2 regions of the Thauera sp. AutoDN2 genome follow, and region 2 is predicted to be linked to the other one. Evidence: predicted binding sites of a transcription regulator. Region 2 holds the regulator's gene; the other holds the start of a gene.

Region 1 (11,096 bases), on a different contig from region 2:
GCGCTGCGGCCGTCGGGCAAGGGGTGGAAGAGGCTGGCGTCGCCTGCTTCCACCGTCAACGGCCCGTAGCGGAAAGCGAGCAGCGCGAGATCGAGCACATAGGTACCGTAGGCGGCGTAGCTGCGATAGCGCACCTGGAGCACCGGGCGCGATTCCAGGCGCAGCACCGGCACCGGCACACCGCCGAGCTCGATTGGCGGCTCGCCGCGCAGGGTCGGTACGGGCAGGGCAGGGGCTACGTCGGCAAGCGTTTCGGCGACCAGCTCGGATTCAGCCTGAGTCAGCGGCGGCAGCCACAGCATGCGCTGCACCAGTTCGGCAGGCACTTCGAGCGTGACCGGGCCGGCGCTTGCCGTGGCGACGTCCACGTACCAGAGTGGCAGCAGTGGCAGGACGTGGTCGGCAGCGGGCTCGATCTTGAGCGTTGGGGCGCGCAGGCCGTCGGCGGTGAGCGTCCAGTCGGGTGTGCCCGGGCGCGGCTCGCCCGCGTTCAGTACCGGGCCAGCGAGGCGGTCGTAGTGTGCGCGACCGCTGGCGAGCAAGGCCGCCATCAGCTCGGCGCTGTGCTTGCCGTCCAGCATCACACCTTCATTGAGCATCGGGCGGCCGCGCGGACGGTGTGCCCACAGCAGGCGCAGAACCTCATGGTCGTCCTCCGCGACGAAGGCGGGCGGAGCCTGCAGCGCGCGCTCGATGTTGCTCCAGCGCTCGTGCTGGCGGATCTGTCCCTGCTGGTCGAGGCGCACCTTGTAGCAGAGGACGCGGTAGTCGCTGCTGTAGGCATCGGGCTCGATGACGTAGTGCAGCGCGTGCAGCGTCTTGTTCGTCCTGGTCGTGTCCGTGCCTCCGGGGCCCAGCGCGCGGGCCGCCTGGCGAAAGCCTTCGACCCAGGCCCGCACCTGCTCCCGCGGGCGCTCGGGGCGGCCGCGCTGGTGCAGCCACACCAGCATCATTGCCGCCACGTGCTTGCAGTCGTAGCCCATCGGACAGGTGCATGTGCTGGTGAGCGCGGGGCGCCCGGCTTCCTCGAGGACGTTCGCATACACGTTGTAAGGCGTGCGCTGCCGGCCCTTCACCAGCGCCGACACCTCGCCGCCCTCGGCCGAAAGCGCACTCACCCGGCTCAGGTAGCCCAGCCCCTTGGCCACGGTTTCCATGCCGAGCTGGGCGATCAGATCATCCTGGGTGAAACGGTCGAGCGGGGTCATCGGCGAAGGGCAGGCCCGAGGCGGGCGCGAGCGGAAAACCCGTCAGTTTACACGCCGGATGCAGATGCTGGCGCTTGATGCACGGCAAAACCCGACGGGCCGCATGTTGCGGGCCGTCGATGCTCAAACGGCGGCGAGCGGCATCACACGTTGCGATACACCTCGGCCCCGCTCTTCACGAACTCGATCGACTTCTCCTCCATGCCCTTCTTGAGCGCCTCGGCCTCGTCGATGCCCTGCTGGGCGGCGAAGTCGCGCACGTCCTGGGTGATCTTCATCGAGCAGAAGTGCGGGCCGCACATCGAGCAGAAGTGCGCCACCTTGGCCGAGTCCTTGGGCAGGGTCTCGTCGTGGAATTCCTTCGCCTTGTCGGGGTCGAGGCCGAGGTTGAACTGGTCCTCCCAGCGGAACTCGAAGCGCGCCTTGCTCAAGGCGTTGTCGCGGATCTGCGCGCCGGGGTGGCCCTTGGCGAGGTCGGCGGCATGCGCGGCGAGCTTGTAGGTGATGATGCCTTCCTTGACGTCCTGCTTGTTGGGCAGGCCCAGGTGCTCCTTGGGCGTCACGTAGCACAGCATCGCGGTGCCGTACCAGCCGATGGTGGCCGCGCCGATGCCGCTGGTGATGTGGTCGTAGCCCGGGGCGATGTCGGTAGTGAGCGGGCCCAGGGTGTAGAAGGGCGCTTCCTTGCACCACTCGAGCTGCAGATCCATGTTCTCCTTGATGAGCTGCAGCGGCACGTGGCCGGGGCCCTCGATCATGACCTGCACGTCGTGGCGCCAGGCGAGCTCGGTGAGCTCGCCCAGGGTCTTGAGCTCGCCCAGCTGCGCCTCGTCGTTGGCATCGTAGATCGAGCCCGGGCGCAGGCCGTCGCCGAGGCTGAAGGCCACGTCGTAGGCCTTCATGATCTCGCAGATGTCCTCGAAGTGGGTGTAGAGGAAACTCTCCTTGTGATGCGCCAGGCACCACTTGGCCATGATCGAGCCGCCGCGGCTGACGATGCCGGTCATGCGGTTGGCGGTCAGCGGCACGTAGCGCAGCAGCACGCCGGCGTGGATGGTGAAGTAGTCCACGCCCTGCTCGGCCTGCTCGATCAGGGTGTCGCGGAAGATCTCCCAGGTGAGGTCTTCGGCCTTGCCGTTGACCTTCTCCAGGGCCTGGTAGATCGGCACCGTGCCGATCGGCACCGGGCTGTTGCGGATGATCCACTCGCGGGTCTCGTGGATGTTCTTGCCGGTGGAGAGATCCATCACCGTGTCGCCGCCCCAGCGGATCGACCAGGTCATCTTGTCGACCTCTTCGGCGATGCTGGAGGTGACCGCCGAGTTGCCGATGTTGGCGTTGATCTTGGTGAGGAAGTTGCGGCCGATGATCATCGGCTCGGACTCGGGGTGGTTGATGTTGTTCGGGATGATGGCGCGGCCGCGGGCGATCTCGTCGCGCACGAACTCGGGGGTGATCGTCGCCGGCAGGCTGGCGCCGAAGTTCTGGCCCGGGTGCTGGCGCAGCATCATTTCGGCCATCTTCTGGCCCTTGAGGCCGCCGCTGGCACGCAGCGAGGCGATGTACTGCTCGCGGTTGAGGTTCTCGCGGATGGCGACGTATTCCATCTCGGGGGTGATGATGCCGCGGCGGGCGTAGTGCATCTGCGTGACATTGCCACTGAGATTGGCCCCCGCCTTGGCGCGGCGCGGCTTGCGATGCAGGCCGGGGAAGCGCAACTCGTCCAGGCTCTTGTCGGCGGCGCGCTGGCGCCCGAATTCGGACGAAAGATCGGGCAGCAGCTCGGTGTCGGCACGCTCCTCGATCCACTGCTGGCGCAGCGCGGGCAGGCCGGAGCGGATGTCGATCTTCGCGGCCGGGTCGGAGTAGGGGCCCGAACAGTCATAGACGAAGATCGGCGGGTTCTGCTCGGCGCCGAAGGAGGCCGGGGTGTCGGCCTGCGAGATCTCGCGCATCGGCACGCGGATGTCGGGGCGTGAGCCCTCGACGTAGATCTTGCGCGAGTTGGGTAGCGGGGCGATCGCGGCCTCGTCGACATGGGCCTTGGCGGCGATGAATTTCTCGTTGGCGTTCATGCGGTCTCCTGGGGAGGGGGGAGCGTTGGTTATGTGCTGCCTGGGATGCATGCCGGCGGGCAGGCGCCGGCGGTGGATGCGCTCACCGCTTCCACAGTGCGTGGAAATGATGCACCGGTCCATGGCCGCTGCCGACCGCCAGCTCGCCCGCATGCGCGATCGCACCGAGCAACCATTGGCGTGCATGGCGCACCGCGGCTTCGACGGGACGGAACTGGCCCTCGGCCTGCGGCAGCAGTGCAGCGATCGCCGAGCTGAGCGTGCAGCCGGTGCCGTGCGTGTTCTTGGTGTCGATGCGCTGCGCCGGCAGTTCGACCATACGGTCGCCGTCGAAGAGTAGGTCGACCAGGTCGTCGCCGGGCAGGTGGCCGCCCTTCAGCAACACCCAGCGCTCGGAGGACAGCGGCAGCAGCTCGCGCAGGCGCTCGGCGGCGCGGTACATCTCCTTGACCGTGTCGGGCGCGCGCTGCTCGAGCAGCACGCCGGCCTCGGGCAGGTTGGGGGTGATCAGGAAGGCCTGCGGGAAGAGCGCCTCGCGCAGCGCCGAGATTGCGCTCTTCGCCAGCAGGCTGTCGCCGCTCTTGGCCACCATGACGGGGTCGAGCACCACGCGGGCGGCCTTCCAGTGCGCGAGGCGGTCGGCCACCGTGGCGGTGACCTCCGCACTGCCGAGCATGCCGATCTTGGTGGCGTGGATTGCGACGTCGGCGAACAGGGTGTCGATCTGCAGGCGCAGGAAATCGGTGGGCGGTACATGCACGCCGGTGACCGCCTGCGTGTTCTGCGCCGTGAGGGCGGCAACCACGCCGCAGCCGTAGGCGCCGAGCGCGGAGAAGGTCTTGAGGTCGGCGAATACGCCAGCGCCGCCACTTGGATCAACCCCGGCGATGGAGACGACGTTGGGGATGCGCGGTGGGACGGAGGAAGAAGCGGACGACGCGCTGCCGGTGGCAGCGGATGTTGCGGACGAGCTCATGAATTACGTTTCCCTACGCCGGTGCGAGCCGGATCAGGTTCCAAGGGTGTTTCTCAGCCCGTGCGCGGCGGGCACCCCTAACGAGAGCTGGGACGATACTGGATGCTCCCGGGCGTGGCAAGGTGCTCAAGATTTTGTGGAAAAGGTCGATTAGCATGATGAACATTCCGCATCCGCCTACGACGATGAGACCTTTCCGCTCGATCCTTGCCGCATTGCTGCTCGCCCAGGCTGCCGGAGCCGTGCAGGCTGCCGACTGGCAACTCGTGCTGAGCGACCGCAATCGCCGCGTCGAGATCGACCGTGGCAGCATCCTGACCTCGGATGGGGGCACGAAGATTTCCTGGGGACGGGTGGTGCTGACTACCGAAGAGGCGCGCGCCTCGGGGTACGCGATGATCAAGGCCCTGAATCGCTACGACTGTCGTAAGCGCAGCTTCACCACCATCAAGCGCGTGTATGTCGATGCCTTCGACAACATCGTGCGCGAGGAGTCGGTTGCGGACCAGACTTTCCTGGAGGTCGCGCGCGGTTCGGTCGATGAGCGCATGTGGCGCGAGGTTTGCGAGCCGCCCTCCGCAGCCGACCTGCAGAAGCTCGCCAGCGAGGCTGCAAGCGCCGCTGCCGCCCGGCAGGACGGGTCCGCCACGGCCGTGGCGCCTGTGGCAAAGCCTGCAGCGCCCGCGCAAGCGAAGCCGTCGGTCGCGGAAGGGGCGGGCGCTGCGGGGCGCGAGCGTGCAGGCAGCATCGCAGCGGCGCCCGAGACCCCGCCGGCCGCCTTGAAAACCGCAGCCGTGCCGACGGACGGAGGCGAGGTGGTGCCTGCCTTCGAAACCCATGTGGAGATTCCTGCCAAGTTCCTGCCCGGGGGGCAGGGCGCAGCTGCCGACAGTGCTCCGCGCACATCCATCCTCCCCCCGATCCCCACGCTCGCAGCCAAAGCGGAACGGCCACCCGAGCCTCCGGCCACGCAGGCGGTCCGTCCCCAGCCGCAGGTGGCCACTCCTTCGAAGGAATCGGGTCCGGTGACGGGGGTTTCAGTGGCCTCGCCGGCCGAAACCCGCAAGCCGTCCGCGCCGCCCCCGGCAGGTGCCCCTTCTGCGCCTGCGCGCAAGGCCGTGGCTGTGTCCCGTCAGGGTAGTCCGGCGCTCAGCGCGCGTGCGCGCGACGTGGCCCTGGCGGCGCCGCGCTCGCCGGCGGTGCGTCGAGATGCAGCGGCCGTCCCGGCAGAGCAGGATGCGATCGCCGACCTGCTCGCGCGGCAGGCCATCCGTCTTAGCGCGGTGGGCGAAGGCCAGCCGGGTTGGAGCTATGCAGGCGAGACCGGGCCCGAGCACTGGGGGCGCTTGCGGCCCGAGTGGCGCGTCTGCGAAGAGGGCAGGCGGCAGTCGCCGATCGACCTGCGTGACGGGCTTGCGGTGGATCTGGAGCCGGTCAGGTTCCACTACCATCGCAGCGGGTTCCGCATCCGCGACACCGGAAACCTGCTGCAGGTGGATGTTGGCAACGGCATGGGCGTGATCGTGCGTGGCGTGCGCTATGAGCTTGAGCGCTTCACGCTGCATCGCCCCTCGCAGGACCGGGTCGGTGGCATGGCGCACGACATGGCGGCCTATCTCGAGCATCGCAGCGCCGACGGGCGGCAGATGATCCTCTCGGTGCTGCTGTCCGCTGGGGGGGAGGAGCACCCCCTGTTTCGCACCTTGTGGGCCAACCTGCCGCTGGACCGCGGGCGTGCGTTCACGCCCGAGGCGGTGATCGACCTGGCGACGATGGTGCCGCAGGACCCCGGGCACTTCCTCTACACGGGCTCGTTGCCCACGCCGCCGTGCACGGAGGACGTGCTGTGGGTGGTAATGAAGACGCCGGTGCGGATCTCTGACGCCCAGCTCGACGTTTTTGCGCGACTCTATCCGCGCAACGGCCGTCCGATCCAGCCGGATAACGGCCGCCTCGTGCTCGAGTCGCGCTGAACGGGCCTTTGCGGCGTTACACTAACGCCGCTTCGTCGCGCAGGCCGGCCGCGGTGCCCATGCGGCATGCCTGCCTTGCATAGAGATCGATCCCCGATGCGCTCCCGTCTTGCCCCGATTTTTCTGGGCGGCTGCTGCTTGCTTGCCGCCTGCTCTGCGCCCGCACCCGAAACGCCGCCGCTCCGCGCCGTCATGGTGCGCACCGTAGACGGCGCCGCGGCGCCGCAGGCTATCCAGCACTATGCAGGCGAGGTGCGTGCGCGCATCGAGGTCGACGTCGGCTTCCGGATCGGTGGCAAGCTCGTCGAGCGCAGGGTCGATGTGGGGTCGGAGGTGGCAGCAGGTGCGACGCTTGCGCTGCTCGATCCCGAGGATGCGCGCCTTGCGGCCGATGCCGCGGGCGCTGCGGCGATGGCTGCGGAGGCGGATCTGGCGCTGGCGTGGGCCGAATACGCGCGGGCGCAGGAGTTGGCCGCGCGCAAGTTCGTTTCGCCCGCGGCGCTGGATGCGCGCCGCACGGCGCTGCAGGCCGCCGAGGCGCGCTTGCGGCAGTTGCGGGCGCAGGCCGAGGGCGCGGCCAACCAGGCTGGCTATACCCGCCTGGAGGCCCCCGCGGCCGGGGTGATCACGGCCGTACTGGCCGAGCCGGGGCAGGTGGTGGGCGCGGGGCAGCCGGTGTTCCGTCTCGCCCGCCCGGAAGCGCGTGAGGTGCTCATCCATGTGCCAGAGGGGCGCGCCGGCGCGTTGCGCCAGGGCATGCCCGCGGTGGTGCGGGCCTGGGCGGCTCCCGAGCGCGAGTATGCGGCACAGGTGCGCGAGATCGCGCCGGCGGCCGATGCCTCAACCCGGACCTTTGCGGTGCGCGTGGCGCTGGCTGAGGCCGATGCAGGCTTGCCGCTGGGGGCTACGGCAGGGGTGCGGTTTGCCATGCCCGAGGCGGGCGATGCGTTGCTGCTGCCGCTGGCAGCGCTCACCCGGCTGGACGATGCTGCGGCCACCGTATGGCTGGTTGATACCGACGGCAGGCTGGCGCCGCATGCGGTCGAGGTTGCGGCCTGGCGCGAGGATGGCGCCCTGGTTCGCGGCGGCTTGCCGTCACGGGCGAGGGTGGTGGTGGCCGGCGTGCATACCCTGGTCGAGGGCGAGCAGGTGCGCGCAGTGGAAGAGGGCGCGCCCGTGCTGCTGGACGTTGCACGATGAGCCTGCCCGAGCCCAGCCCGATCGGGAGCGGGCGCTTCAATCTCTCCGAGTGGGGGCTCAAGCACCGCGCTCTGGTGCTGTATTTCCTCATCGTGTCGACCCTGCTCGGGCTGTTTTCCTATGCCCGCCTGGGCCAGTCCGAGGACCCTCCGTTCACCTTCAAGGTGATGGTGATCCGCGCCGAGTGGCCCGGGGCGAGTGCGCTCGAAATGGCCGAGCAGGTCACCGACAGGATCGAGAAGAAGCTGCAGGAAATCGCACAGGCCGACGTCATCCGCAGCTACTCCAAGCCGGGCGAGACGATGGTGTTCTTCATCGTCAAGGACGCGACCCTTTCGCGCGACGTGCCCGACATCTGGTACCAGGTGCGCAAGAAGATCGGCGACATTGCCGGCACTTTCCCAGCAGGCGTGCGCGGGCCCTTCTTCAACGACGAGTTCGGTGATACCTATGGCAACCTCTTCGCGCTGGTCGGAGAGGACGTCAGCCATGCGGAGCTGAAGCGCCACGCCGATGCGATCCGCAGCGAGCTGCTGCGGGTGAAGGACGTTGCCAAGGTGAGCTTCTTCGCCGAGCAGCCGCAGCGCGTGTTCGTCGAGATCTCCAATGCCAAGCTCGCGACCTTCGGCCTGCGCCTGGACGACATCGTGGGCGCGCTTGCCCAGCAGAACGCGGAGACGGGTGCGGGTTTCTTCGAGACGGATGAGGAGCGCGTCTGGCTGCGCCCCTCGGGCCAGTTCGAGGATCTCGACGCGATCCGCGATACGGTGATCCGTGCCGCCGGGCGCAGCTTCCGGCTCGGTGATGTCGCGGAGGTGCGGCGCGGGTACGCCGACCCGCCGGGCGAGCGGCTGCGCTACATGGGGCAGGAGGCGCTCGGTATCGGCGTGTCGATGCGCAGTGGCGGTGACATCGTGGCGCTCGGTCGTCACCTCGACGAGGCGGTGGAGAAGATCGACGCCCAGTTGCCGGCGGGCATCCGGCTCGAACGTGTCGCCGATCAGCCACGCGCGGTCACGCGGGCGGTGAACGAGTTCGTCAAGGTGCTGGCCGAAGCGGTGATCATCGTCATGGCAGTGAGCCTGCTGTCGCTCGGCTTCCGCACCGGGGTGGTGGTGCTGGTGATCATTCCGGTGGTGCTGGCGATCACGTTCATGTTCATGCACCTATTGGACATCGGCCTGCACAAGATCTCCCTCGGCGCGCTGATCATCGCGCTTGGCCTGTTGGTGGACGACGCCATCATCGCGGTCGAGATGATGGCGAGCAAGATGGAGCAGGGCTGGGGCCGGGTGAGGGCGGCGAGCTACGCCTGGACCTCGACCGCGATGCCGATGCTCTCGGGCACACTGGTGACGGCGGCGGGCTTCCTGCCGGTGGCGCTGGCTGCCTCATCGGTGGGCGAGTTCACCCGCTCGATCTTCCAGGTCACGGTGACCGCGCTGCTGGTTTCGTGGATCGCGGCGGTGATCTTCGTGCCCTATCTCGGCTACTACCTGCTCCCCGACTTCAGCAAGCGCGCAGGCAAGCCCTCCTGGCTGGCGCGCCTGGTCGGCAAGTTGTGGCCGGCGATCGGGCGCCGCATGGCGGAGCACGACCTCCATGCCCACGAGCAGCACGACGAGTTTGCGATCTACCACACCGCCTTCTATAACCGCCTGCGCAGGCTGGTCGATGCCTGCGTGCGCCTGCGCTGGGTGGTGATCGTGCTCACGGTGGCGATCTTCGCAGCATCGCTGTTTGCGTTCGGGCGCTTCGTGCCGCAGCAGTTCTTCCCGGATTCGACCCGGCCCGAGCTGCTCGTCGATCTGCGCATGGCCGAGGGCGTCTCGCATCAGGCGACCGAGGCGGCGGTGCTGCGGCTGGAGGCCTTCCTGAGCGAGCAGGACGGTATCGAGAACTACGTGTCCTGGGTTGGCAGCGGCAGCCCGCGCTTCTACCTGCCGCTGGACCAGCAGTTGCCGCAGACCAGTTTCGCGCAGGTCGTCATCCTGACCGCCGGGCTGGCCGAGCGGGAGGCGTTGCGCGAGAAGCTGATCCGCCTGTTCCAGGATGAGCCCTGGCCCTTGCGCGGCATTGTCAACCGGCTCGAGAACGGGCCGCCGGTCGGCTTCCCGGTGCAGTACCGGGTGAGCGGGCCGGATCTTGGCGAGCTGCGCCGTCAGGCGCACGCCGTGGCCGAGGCGATGCGCGGCAATCCTCACCTGTCCAACGTGCATCTGGACTGGGAAGAGCCGTCCAAGGTGGTGCGCCTGGCCATTGATCAGGACAAGGCCCGCCTGCTCGGGGTGAGCACCCAGGACATTTCGAACCTGCTCGCAACCTCGCTGCAGGGCATGACCGTGACCCAGTTCCGCGAGGGCACCGAGACCATCGGCGTGGTGTTGCGCGGGGCGGAATCCGAGCGCGTTCACCTGTCCCAGCTGTCCGATCTGGCCTTGCCGGTGGCGGGCGGACGCAGTGTGCCGCTGGCGCAGATCGCGCGTCTGGAACACGACTTCGAGCCGGGCGTGATCTGGCGCCGCAACCGCATCCCCACCGTCACCGTGCGCGCCTCGCTCTACGGCGGCACGCAGCCTGCCGTCGTGGTGGGACAGCTGGCCGGGCAGATGCAGGGCATCCGCGACGCCTTGCCACTCGGTTACCGGCTTGATGTCGGCGGCTCTGTGGAGGAGAGCGCCAAGGGCACCACATCGGTCGGCGCCGGCATGCCAATCTTCGTGCTCGTCGTGCTCACGGTGCTGATGCTGCAGCTGCAGAGCTTCTCGCTCACCTTCATGGTCGTGCTGACGGCGCCGCTGGGCCTGATCGGCGTGACGGCCTTCCTGCTCGCGTTCAACAAGCCCTTCGGGTTCGTCGCCATGCTCGGCTCCATCGCTCTGTCGGGCATGATCATGCGCAACTCGGTGATCCTGGTGGACCAGATCCGTCAGGACATCGAGGCGGGGCGCACGCGTTGGGATGCGATCGTGGAGTCCACGGTGCGGCGTTTCCGCCCCATCATGCTCACCGCCGCCGCCGCCATCTTCGCCATGGTGCCGCTGTCGCGCAGCACCTTCTTCGGTCCGATGGCGGTGGCGATCATGGGCGGCCTGACGGTGGCCACCGTGCTCACCATCCTTTTCCTGCCGGCGTTGTACGCCGCGTGGTTCCGGGTAAAGCCTTCGCATGTCGAGCGCGGTGGCAGCGCGGATGGGGCTGCGGCTTCTGCGCTAGAATGACGCGGTTTGCCTGTACGGGTAACGCTAACAATTAGCGTGTGCTAATATTCTGCCGGGAGTCCCTGATGAATTTCGAGAAAGCGCGCTTCAACATGGTCGAGCAACAGATCCGCCCCTGGGAGGTGCTGGATCAGGACGTGCTCGACCTCCTGATGACGGTCAAGCGCGAGGAGTTCGTGCCTGCCGAACATCGCGAACTGGCCTTCGCCGACGTCGAGATTCCGATCGGCTGCGGGCAGGTGATGCTGAAGCCGGTGATCGAAGGCAAGGTGCTGCAGGCCCTGCGTCCGGCGAAGTCGGATTCGGTGCTCGAGATCGGCTCGGGTTCGGGCTATTTCGCCGCGCTGCTGGCCGCGCGTGCCGAGTGGGTGCGCAGCATCGAGATCGAGCCGGAGCTGGTCAAGCAGGCCAGCGCCAACCTCGAGCGCAGCGGTGTGGGCAAC
Region 2 (11,096 bases):
GCGACCGCCTGGAAAAGGAAGGCTTCAAGCCCGACGCGATCGAGATCGGCCGCTTCAAGGGCCTGGGCGAGATGAACCCCGACCAGCTGCGCGAAACCACCATGGACCCCGCCACCCGCCGCGTGCTGCCAGTGAAGGTGCGTAGCGGCGCGCTGCAGGACACGCTGAAGATGTTCACGCTGCTGATGGGCAAGGGCGAGGCCTCGGGGCGGCGCGCGTGGATGGAGGAAAAGGGTGACAGCGTCGAGGCGGATGTCTGAGCGCCTGAGGACCCGCAAATGAATACAAACTCCAATGACAAGCTCACACCGGTCGGCGCACTCGACGCCCTGACGCTGTTCGAGCCCGATTTTTCGATCACGCGCGATCAGCCTGCAGAGGCGGAAACGCGCACACCGATCGACACGGGGTCGAACCTGGAGCGCGCGCCGAACGAAAGCGAAGATCACCAAGCATGAGCAACGACACTCCCGACCTGTTCGGCGCCCCCGAAGCGTCTGAATCTGCTACGCCGCTGACGACCGCGGTCGCACCGGCGCTTCCCGCCACGAGCCAAACGCCCGCGACCACGATTGGTGCGGACCAGCCCCCGCCCCCCGCCCCGCCCGCCGAGCCCGACCCCGAACCCGAGGACGAAGGCACCCTGGCGCTCGACCGCTACGCCGAGCGCGCCTACCTCGCCTACGCCATGAGCGTGGTGAAGTCGCGCGCGCTGCCGCAGGTCGAGGACGGCCTGAAGCCCGTGCAGCGCCGCATCCTGTTCGCGATGAACGAGATGCGCCTGTCGTCCACCTCCAAGCACGTGAAGTCGGCGCGCGTGGTCGGCGACGTGATCGGCAAGTACCACCCGCACGGCGACTCCAGCGTCTATGACGCCATGGTGCGGGTGGCGCAGGACTTCTCGCTGCGCTATCCGCTGGTCGACGGCCAGGGCAACTTCGGCTCGCGCGACGGCGACTCGGCGGCGGCGATGCGCTACACCGAGTGCCGCCTGACCCCAATCGCCGAACTGCTGCTGTCCGAGATCGACCGCGGCACGGTGGACTTCATCCCCAACTACGACGGCGCCTTCGAGGAGCCGCAGCTGATGCCGGCGCGCCTGCCCTTCGTGCTGTTGAACGGCGCCTCGGGCATCGCCGTGGGCATGGCGACCGAGATTCCGCCGCACAACCTGCGCGAGGTGGCCGAAGCCACCTGCCACCTGATCCGCCACCCCGAGGCCACGCTCGAGGATGTGCTCGGCATCATCCCCGGGCCGGACTTCCCCGGCGGCGGCCAGCTCATCTCCACCCCCGAGACCATCCGCGACGCCTACGCGGCGGGCCGCGGCAGCCTGCGCCTGCGCGCACGCTGGAAGATCGAGGAACTCGCCCGTGGCCAGTGGCGCGCGATCGTCGAGGAGCTGCCGCACGGCGTCTCCACCGCGCAGGTGCTGTCCGAGATCGAGACCCTGACCAACCCGCAGCCGCGCACGGGCAAGAAAGAAGTCTCGCAGGAGCAGAAGAACCTCAAGCAGCTCGTGCTCGGCGTGCTCGACACGGTGCGCGACGAATCCAGCGACAAGGCCCCGGTGCGCATCGTGCTGGAGCCCAAGTCCAGCCGCCAGAACCGGGACGAGTTCATGGCGGTGCTGCTCGCCCACACCAGCCTGGAGACCTCGGCCTCGGTCAACATGACCATGATCGGGCGCGATGGTCGACCGCAGCAGAAGAACCTTGTGCAGATCCTGCGCGAATGGATCGACTTCCGCTACGTCACCGTCGAGCGCCGCACCCGTCACCGCCTGGACGAGGTGGATCGCCGCATCCACATCCTCGAAGGCCGCATGATCGCCTTCCTGCACATCGAGGAAGTGATCCGCGTGATCCGCGAGTCGGACGAGCCCAAGCCGGCGCTGATCGCTGCCTTCGGCCTCTCGGAGACGCAGGCCGAGGACATCCTCGAGATCCGCCTGCGTCAGTTGGCCCGCCTCGAAGGCTTCAAGATCGAGAAGGAACTCGCCGAACTCAAGGACGAACGCACCGGCCTGCAGCACATCCTGGATAACCGCGCGGCGATGACCAAGCTGATCCTCAAGGAGATCCAGGACGACGCGAAGAAGTATGGCGACGACCGCCGCACCCTGGTCGAAGCGGTGGCCGCGGTGGCACCTGCCGAGATCAGCGTGCCGGACGAGCCGGTCACCGTGATCGTGTCGAAGAACGGTTGGGTGCGTTCGCGCCAGGGTCATGGCATCGACCCCGAAGGCATCGCCTACAAGGCCGGCGACTTCGGCTTCGCGGTGATCGAGACGCGCACCACCTGGCCGCTGATCGTCATCGACAGCAATGGCCGCGCGTACACGGTAAAGGTCTCCGACCTCCCCGGCGGGCGTGGCGACGGTGCGCCGATCACCACCCTGGTCGAGTTCCAGGACGGCGGCAAGCTGGCGCAGGTCGTGACCGACACGCCGGAGTCGGTGTACTTCTTCGCCAACAGCGGCGGCTACGGCTTCCTGTGCAGCGTCGCGGATGCCACCAGCCGCCAGCGCGCAGGCAAGGCCTTCATGAGCCTGGAGAAGGGCGAGAAGGTGTTGCCGCCGGCCAAGGTCCTTGGCGACTGGATTGCGGCAGCGTCCGAGAACGGCCGACTGCTGGTCTTCCCCCGCCCGGAGATGAAGACGCAGAGCGGTGGTCGCGGTGTGATCGTGATGGCACTCGACGAAGGCGAGGCGCTGGCCGCCGTGGCGGTGCCGGCAGACGATGCGGTGCTGACGATCGAGGGCGTGGGACGCGGTGGCAAGACGGTGCGCATCGAACTCAAGCCCTCGCAGCGCGAACCGCTACGCCACCGTCGCGCGCGCAAGGGTGCGCCGCTGGCGCCGAAGGTGAAGCCCGAGCACATGCGCTGAGGACGTCCCATCACCCAGCTCAGGGATGTGGACGTCGGGAGAGGAGGTGTACAGTGGGATGGGCAACCGCCTTGGTCAGGGTCAGCCCTCCGGATTGCCTGGCAGGATCGACCGGATCGGGTCGTCCGGAGGGATCGTGGTCGGGCCCGGCTCCGGCAGAAGGTCTGCGGTGCGCGACTCGATCAGCACGGTGACGCGCCGGTTGCGGCTACGCCCTTCGTCGCTGGCATTGTCCGCAACCGGGCGCTGGTCGGCATAGCCGGCTGCGGTGAGGCGGTCGGGCGCCACGCCGTTGTCGATGAAGAGCCTCGCCACGGTGGAGGCGCGCACCGCCGAGAGTTCCCAGTTCGAGGGGAAGCGGAAAGTATTGATGGGCACGTTGTCGGTATGCCCTTCGACCGTGATCGGAAATCCAGCAGGCGCCAGGACCTGCGCCACGGCCTGCAGCGCCGAGGCCGCCTGCGCGCCAAGCACGGCTTCGCCCGCGCCAAAGAGCAGGCTGGCGTTGATCTCGACGCTCACGCCGAAGGCACCCTCGGTGACATTCACCTGCCCCGACTGGGTCAGGGGCGACAGCACGCGACGGATCTCTTCCGCCATGTCGCGCATCTGCCGGGCAACCTCGCGACGACGCTGCTCGACCACCTCCTCGGTCGCGGGCGGACCTGCCTGAGTGATCGGCCTTGTCGGCATCAGGCTGGTGGTGGGCAGAATCACCTGCTCGCCGCTTTCATTGACGGTGACATTGCGGAAAGCCTGCACCATGGAATCGGAGAGCACCCGGTACTTGCCTTCATTCACCGAGGACAGCGAGTACATCACGACGAAGAACGCGAACAGCAGGGTGATGAAGTCGGCATAGGAGACGAGCCAGCGCTCGTGGTTCTCATGCTCTTCTTCGTGTCTGCGCCTGCGCCTCATGTCCGTTGTGTCCGCGTCAGACCACGTAGCCCTGCATGCGGCTGGCGACGATGCGCGGGTTGTCGCCATTGGCGATCCCGATCAGCCCGTCGACGAACATCTCGCGCTGCGTGGTGAGCATCGCGATGTGGGCGGTCAGCTTCTTGGCGATGGGCAGGAACACCAGGTTCGCGAAACCGACGCCGTAGATCGTGGCGACGAAAGCCACCGCGATGCCTGCACCGAGGCGCGAGGGATCGGAGAGGTTCTCCATCACATGGATCAGACCCATCACGGCGCCCAGGATGCCGATGGTGGGCGCGTAGCCGCCGGCCGCCTCCCAGATGCGGGCACACTGCCGCATCTGCGCCTCGCGCACGCCGATCTCCACCTCCAGCAACTCACGCAGGCGCTGCGGGTCGATGCCATCGACGAGTAGTTGCAGACCCTTGCGCATGAAGGGATCGCTCAGTCCATCGACCTGGCGCTCCAGATTCAGCAAGCCCTCCTTGCGTGCGGCGTGACTCCAGCCCGACACCTGTTCGATCACGGCCTGCTGATCGACCGCGGGCGGAACGAACACCCAGCGCACCATGCGCATGCCATCGACGAAGGTACGCAGGGGACTCTGCAGCATCACTGCGCCAAGGGTGCCGCCGACCACGATCAGAAAGGCCGTGGGCTGGAACAGCGACGACAGATGCCCGCCTTCGAGCATCTGCCCGAGCACGATCGCGGCGAGACCGAGGGCGAGGCCGAAAAGGCTGGTCTTATCCATGATCGGGTCTGGCCGTCAGCACAGCATGCATGATCAGTTCGCCGCTTTCTGCTTCGGGGGACGCCCCCGCCGGCGTGCCGCTGGCCGCCCTGCCCCGCCTTCGAAGATGGATGCGCGCAGGCGTGCGACGGCCTGGCTGTGCAACTGACAGACGCGGGATTCGGTCACTCCGAGCACTTCGCCGATCTCGCGCAGGTTGAGCTCTTCGTCGTAATACAGGGCCATCACCATCTGCTCGCGCTCGGGCAGATGCTCGATCGCGCCGACCAGTCGCCGGCGCATGTCCGCGTCCTCGAGCAAACTGAGCGGGTTGGCGTCGTCCTGGGCCAGATGGCGATCGAGGTAGTCATCGCTCTCCTCCCGGTTGAAATCCTCGAAGTAGACGAGCTGGTGCCCACGCGCGTCCTGCAGCATGCGCTGGTAGTCGTCCAGCGACATTTCGAGCGCTTCGGCGAGTTCGGACTCGGTGGGCGAGCGGCCGCACTGCTGCTCCAGTTCATGGATCGCTGCCTCGATCCGGCGCATGTCTCGACGCAGGCTGCGCGGCAGCCAGTCATTGTCACGCAGGCCGTCCAGCATTGCGCCGCGGATGCGCTGCACCGCGTACGTCTCGAACTGGGCGCCCAGTCCGTGCTCGTAACGGCCCAGGGCATCGAGCAGCCCCATCATCCCGTTCTGGATCAGGTCATCCACGTCCACGCTCGCAGGCAGCTTCGCCATGAGCTGGAAGGCAATGCGCTTCACGAGGGGGGCATAGGCCTCGACCAGGCTCGCCTTGTCGAGATTACCGTTTGCGTCGTACATCCACTGGGCCTGTATGGTCTTGCGGCGCGGGCTCCGGAGCCCACCGCTTCCGGTCATTGGAGGCCCTAATTGTCCGGCAGCGCCGACGGCATTACCAGCGGGATATTTCACACTCATGGACCGACCCGCCTGGCAATCCGTGTTCCGGACACGCTGCGAGCTGCAGCAAGGCCGGCCACTCGGCGCAGGAAGGCAGCCCCGGCTTCGGGCTGGGACAATTCCAGTGGCTGGCGCAGCCCGGCGGCGATGTCATCGCGCTCGAGTTCACCCAGCCAGGCAAGGGGAACGCCTACATGGCGAACCACCAGCGCCTCGAGACTGCGGAAGAACGCCGCCGCATCAGCGCGCCCGCGTGCACCGCACACGGCGACATGCACGGAACCGGCGCCCGCCGCGGCGAGGCCCTTGATGCTCCGGTAGGCGTCAGTCGCGCCGCTTGCACTCGCCTCGGCCACGACCAGCCGGCGCGGTGCAGCCTGCACGAAGGGGGACGGCTCGGCCACCGACTCCGCCGCTGCATGCACGAGCACGAAGCTCGCATGGCGGTGCAGGATACGCAGCGCCTCGACCAGGCAGGCCCTGCGCGCCTCATCGAGCAAGGGCAGCGCCAGCGCGGCCGCGGCCACAGGCACGCGCCCGACCAGCCCGGGGACCGTCTGGAGGATGCCCGAGAGCCGGGTGCGGCCATCGAGCAATTGCAGTAAGTCGGTACCCTCGCTCACGCCGAGCGCGTCGGCCAGGGTGTCGCTGCCTTCGGCTTCGTCAAGGATGACCACGCGCTCCGCACGTCCAGCGATGCGGTGCGCAGCCAGCACGGCATTCTGGGTCCGCGTCCTGCCGCCCACGTACAGCGCCACCACCTGCGGCGGCGCGCGGCGGAAGAGGCGGCGCAGTCCTGCGGCCTGATCTTCGCGTCCATCCAGCATGATCACGCCCCCCCGGCGGCCGCCAGCATGAATCCGGCCTCGTCGCCGTTCAGATGCCAGGGCGACTCACCCGCATGCTCGCGCAGGGCGCGGTGGAGGAGATAGGCCCGATTCGGAAGATGCAGATCTTCAGGCACCCGCTGGCCATTGGTCAGGTAGCGGATGTCGAGTTGATGGCGCACGGTCACATCGAGTGCCGGCGCCAGGGATGCCGCCTCGTCAACCTTGGTGAAGATGCAGCCCGCGAGATCATCGCCGGCATAGGCGCGCACCACGTCGTCCAGGGTGTCGCCACGCACGGTGGCGTTGAGCAACAACAGGCGGCGCACATCACCCGCACCGGACAGCATCGCAGCCTGCTCGGCCACCATGCGATCGCGCTGGCTCATCCCCATGGTATCGATGAGCACCATGTGCTTGTTGCGCAAACCTGCCAGTGTCTGTCGAAGATCAGCCGCGTCGCGCACCGAGAACACCGGCACACCAAGGATGCGGCCGTAGATGCGCAACTGCTCCTGCGCACCAATGCGGTAGCCGTCGGTGGTGATCAGGGCGAGCTTGCCGGCACCGTGACGCACAACGCAGCGGGCGGCCAGCTTGGCCGTGGTGGTGGTCTTGCCCACGCCGGTCGGGCCCACGAGGGCAAACACCCCGCCCTGATCGAGCAGATCCTCGTCGGAGGCGCAGGCGTGCATCATACGGTCCAGCGCCGCGCCCGCGGCCTCGCGCGCCTCGGTGCGCCCAGCATCCTCCGCAACGGCCTCGACGAGCTTGCGCGCAGTCGCGGCCGAGAATCCTGCCTCGAGCAGTTCGCCCAGCATCGCGGCGCGCGCTGGAGCATGGCGACGGGTTTCACCCCAGGCGAAACCCGCAAGCTGGCGCTCGATCATGCTGCGGATACCGGTCAGTTCGGACATCAGGCGGGCATTGGTTTCCTGCAGCTCGCGCACCCGCGTGCTGCCGAACTCGTCGGCCGACGGAGCCGCCATTGCACGGCCCGCCGCCCGCCCCGACGCGACCGCTGGCGCCGGGCTCGCCCCCTGCGCCGGGCGAGCCGTTTCTGCGGCGCTGCGCAGAATGGCCTCGCGGGCACGCACGGTATAGTCGGCAGTTTCAATCCGCGGGGGGTTGAACGGACGCAGCACTGGCTCGGACGCCTCCGGCGCGGGGCGCAGCGGCGGACGCTCGACGTTGCGCGCGGCCTTTGACGCCAGCGCCGACAGGCTCACCTCGAAGTCGCCATCGTCTGCCTCGGGCTGCATCCGCGCACGCATCGCGGCAGGGGCGGCAGGGGCGGCAGGCGCTACGGTAGCGCTGCGCGCGGTCACGGCCGCACGGTTCGCGGCCTGCAAGGCCCCCACGGCCTCACCCGGCAAGGCGAGGATCTCCACGCCGCCTTCGACGGCGCGGTTGGACAGGACGATCGCATCCGGACCAAGGGCTTCCTTAAGCGCGCGGAGCGCCTCGCGGGCGGTGGGGGCAAAGTAGCGTTTGACGTTCATGGCGATTCTCCCGGTGGCCACGGTCGACCACTGTTTGATGAGGATTATCGCCACACCCGGTCAAGGCCCTTGGGTCGAATAAAGCGGCTTTCCCCCGTCAATTCGAGTGCTCGGACGCATGGCCTGCACAGGGAAGAAAGGCCTGTACGCAGGGACTCGACAGCCCGTGCGCAAGCCGGACACCGAGCCGGTGCAGGGACAGCGCTCAACCCTGCGCGCCGACCATTGCGGTGACGCGAATCGTGCGGCTCTCGGGCACCTCGCTGTTGGAGATGACCTTGAGCGAGGGCACCGCGCGGCGCAGGAAGCGCGACAGCAGCATGCGCAACTGCGCGGGCACGAGCAGCACCGGCGGCAGACCGATGTCCTCCTGGCGCTGGGCGATCTGCGCCGTCTGGCGCAGCAGGGTATCGGCCAGGCCCGGCTCGATCGCACCGCCCTCGCCGCCCGAGGCCATGGCCTGCATGAGAATGCGCTCCAGCCCCGGCTCCAGCGCCATGACCTGCACCTCGGTGTTGCCCGGAAACAGGCTCTGCATGATCGCGCGTCCCAGAGCCTCGCGCACCTTGGTGGTGAGCTGCATCGGGTCCTGCGTGCGCGGCGCATGCTCGGCGAGCACCTCGATGATGCTGCGCATGTCGCGGATGTTGACGCCTTCCTCGAGCAGGTTCTGCAGCACGCGCTGAACCGTACCGATGGCCAGCGCCTTCGGCACCAGATCCTCGACCAGCTTGGGCGAATCCTTGCCCACGTGGTCGAGCAGCGCCTGGGTTTCCTGGCGGCCGAGCAGTTCCGCGGCGTGATTGAGGATGACGTGGTTGAGATGGGTAGCCACCACGGTGCTGGCATCGACCACGGTGTAGCCGAGCGCATGGGCCTGCTCGCGCATGCCGCTGTCGATCCACACCGCGGGCAGACCGAACGCCGGATCGGTGGTTTCACGCCCGGCAAGGGGGCCGGACACGCGGCCCGGGTTGATCGCAAGGAACTGACCCGGATAGGCCTCCCCGCTGCCAACCTCGACCCCCTTGAGGGCGATGCGATAGGCGTTGGGCTTGAGCTCGAGGTTGTCGCGGATATGCACCGGGGACGACAGGAAACCCACCTCCTGGGCGAATTTCTTGCGCAGCCCGCGGATGCGCTTGAGCAGCTCGCCATCCTGCCCTTTATCCACCATCGGGATCAGGCGGTAGCCGACCTCAAGCCCCAGCACGTCGACCTGGGAGACGTCGTTCCAGCTCGCCTCCTGGGCCTCCGCGGCGGGCGCGGCGGCTGCGGCCACCTGCTCGGACGGCGCCTGGGCAGCCGTCGACGCCTCGGCGATCCGCTTGTGTCGCATCCAGGCCATCGCCCCAAGCGTCAGCGCGATGAGCAGGAAGACGAGGTTCGGCATCCCGGGAATGAGCCCGAGCACCCCGATGATGACGGCGGTCAGCGTCATCACCATTGGATTGGAGAACACCTGGGCGATGATGACACCGCCGATGTCGCCCTCGTCACCCACGCGCGAAACGACCAAGCCGGCCGCCACCGAGATGATCAGCGCCGGGATCTGAGCCACCAGGCCGTCACCGATCGTGAGCAGCGCATACGTGCGTCCCGCCTCACCCACCGCCATATCATGCTGCATGATGCCGACGAAGAGGCCGCCGAGGATGTTGATGACGAGGATGATGATGCCGGCCACCGCGTCGCCGCGCACGAACTTGGAAGCACCGTCCATGGCGCCATAGAAGTCGGACTCCTGCGCGATCTCCTTGCGCCGCTGCTTGGCTTCCTTCTCATCGATGAGCCCCGCGTTGAGGTCGGCATCGATCGCCATCTGCTTGCCAGGCATGGCGTCCAGCGTGAAGCGGGCGGACACCTCGGCGATTCGCCCTGCGCCCTTGGTGATCACGACGAAGTTGATGACAGTGAGGATGACGAACACCACCAGACCCACCGCGGTGTTGCCACCGACGAGGAAGCTGCCGAAGGCCTCGATCACCTTGCCCGCCGCGTCGCCGCCACCGTGGCCTTCGAGCAGCACGATCCGCGTCGACGCCACGTTGAGCGAAAGGCGCAGCAACGTCGTCACCAGCAGCACGGTGGGGAACACCGAGAAATCGAGTGGCCGTTTCGAATACATCGCCACCAGCATCACCATCACCGAGATCGCGATGTTGAAGGTGAAAAACACGTCGAGCAGGAACACCGGCAGCGGCAGCACCATCATCGACAGGATCATGATGATGAGCAAGGGCGCCGCCAGTTGGCGGAGGTTTGCCGGCGAGAGCAGCTGGCGCAGATTCAGGGCGTCGTTCATGGCCATGGGTCAGGCAATCATTCCTCAGGGGCGCCCGGGTCCATTCCCGCCGGTACAGGCAGGGCAGTCGGCGCGACGGGCGGCAGGCCGCCCAGTTTCATCCAGGCATCGAGCTGGTAGACATAGGCCATGACCTCGGCGACTGCGGTGTACAGCGCGGCGGGAATGGACTGCTCCAGTTCGCAGTGTTTGTAGAGCGCACGCGCCAGCGGCGGCGCCTCGAGCATGGGTACGCCATGTTCCTTGGCAAGCTCCCGGATCTTCAGCGCGAGTTCTCCCCGCCCCTTGGCCACCACCACGGGCGCGCCCATCTTCTCAGCGTCGTACTTCAGCGCCACCGAGAAGTGGGTCGGGTTGGTCACCACGACATCCGCCTTCGGCACCTCGGACATCATGCGGCGACGGGCCATCTCACGCTGCATCGCGCGAATACGGCCTTTCACCATCGGGTCGCCTTCCTGCTCCTTGCCCTCGCGCTTGACCTCTTCCTTGGTCATGCGCAGCTTCTTGTGGTACTGCCAGAGCTGGAACGGCACGTCCATCAGCGCCAGCAGGCCGAGGCTGAGCACGATGAGCAGCGCGGCGAAGGCGACGGTATCGGAGAAGTCGGCCATGCCAATCTCGAGGGGCTCGACCATCAGGTCGAAGAGGTGATCCATGTTCAGCCACAGCACCAGCGCCGCAACCCCCCCCACAAGGAGCGACTTCAGGATGGCTTTCACCATCTCCGCGAGCCCGTGCACCGAGAACATGCGACCGAACCCCTTGAGCGGGTTCATGCGGCCGAAATTTGGCCCGAGCGCCTTGGGGGCGAACACCAGCCCGCCCAGAAGCATGGGTGCAGCAACTGCAGCGATCAGCAGGGCGAAGAACAGCGGCATCAGGGTGAGCAGTGCGCCGCTGAGCATGCGCTCGAGCATGTCGAGCATGACGTTTTCGTCGAAGGCAGCGCGCCGGTCGAAAGCGAAACCGTCGCGCAGCAGACCCGAGA

What was found. The regulator FliA, encoded in region 2, starts transcription of late flagellar genes. The targets are predictions, from matches to a motif close to CTAAAGTTNNNNNNNNNNNNGCCGNTA.
Region 1: the regulator FliA is predicted to act here: its motif matches at 4,385-4,411, upstream of ACPT9U_RS06390 (surface-adhesin E family protein).

Annotation. Positions count from the first base shown of each region.
Region 1 covers NZ_JBNCAR010000007.1:86,203-97,298, forward strand. Annotated here, with positions in the region: gene ACPT9U_RS06375 (SNF2-related protein) at 1-1,208, opposite strand, end outside; gene thiC (phosphomethylpyrimidine synthase ThiC) at 1,352-3,283, opposite strand; gene thiD (bifunctional hydroxymethylpyrimidine kinase/phosphomethylpyrimidine kinase) at 3,366-4,259, opposite strand; TPP riboswitch at 4,253-4,348, opposite strand; gene ACPT9U_RS06390 (surface-adhesin E family protein) at 4,445-6,232, shown strand; gene ACPT9U_RS06395 (efflux RND transporter periplasmic adaptor subunit) at 6,425-7,432, shown strand; gene ACPT9U_RS06400 (efflux RND transporter permease subunit) at 7,429-10,653, shown strand; gene ACPT9U_RS06405 (protein-L-isoaspartate O-methyltransferase family protein) at 10,719-11,096, shown strand, end outside.
Region 2 covers NZ_JBNCAR010000008.1:43,840-54,935, forward strand. Annotated here, with positions in the region: gene ACPT9U_RS06840 (DNA topoisomerase IV subunit B) at 1-260, shown strand, start outside; gene ACPT9U_RS06845 (hypothetical protein) at 279-458, shown strand; gene parC (DNA topoisomerase IV subunit A) at 455-2,890, shown strand; gene motD (flagellar motor protein MotD) at 2,972-3,811, opposite strand; gene ACPT9U_RS06860 (flagellar motor protein) at 3,828-4,568, opposite strand; gene ACPT9U_RS06865 (RNA polymerase sigma factor FliA) at 4,602-5,372, opposite strand; gene ACPT9U_RS06870 (MinD/ParA family ATP-binding protein) at 5,486-6,298, opposite strand; gene flhF (flagellar biosynthesis protein FlhF) at 6,301-7,800, opposite strand; gene flhA (flagellar biosynthesis protein FlhA) at 8,006-10,111, opposite strand; gene flhB (flagellar biosynthesis protein FlhB) at 10,123-11,096, opposite strand, start outside.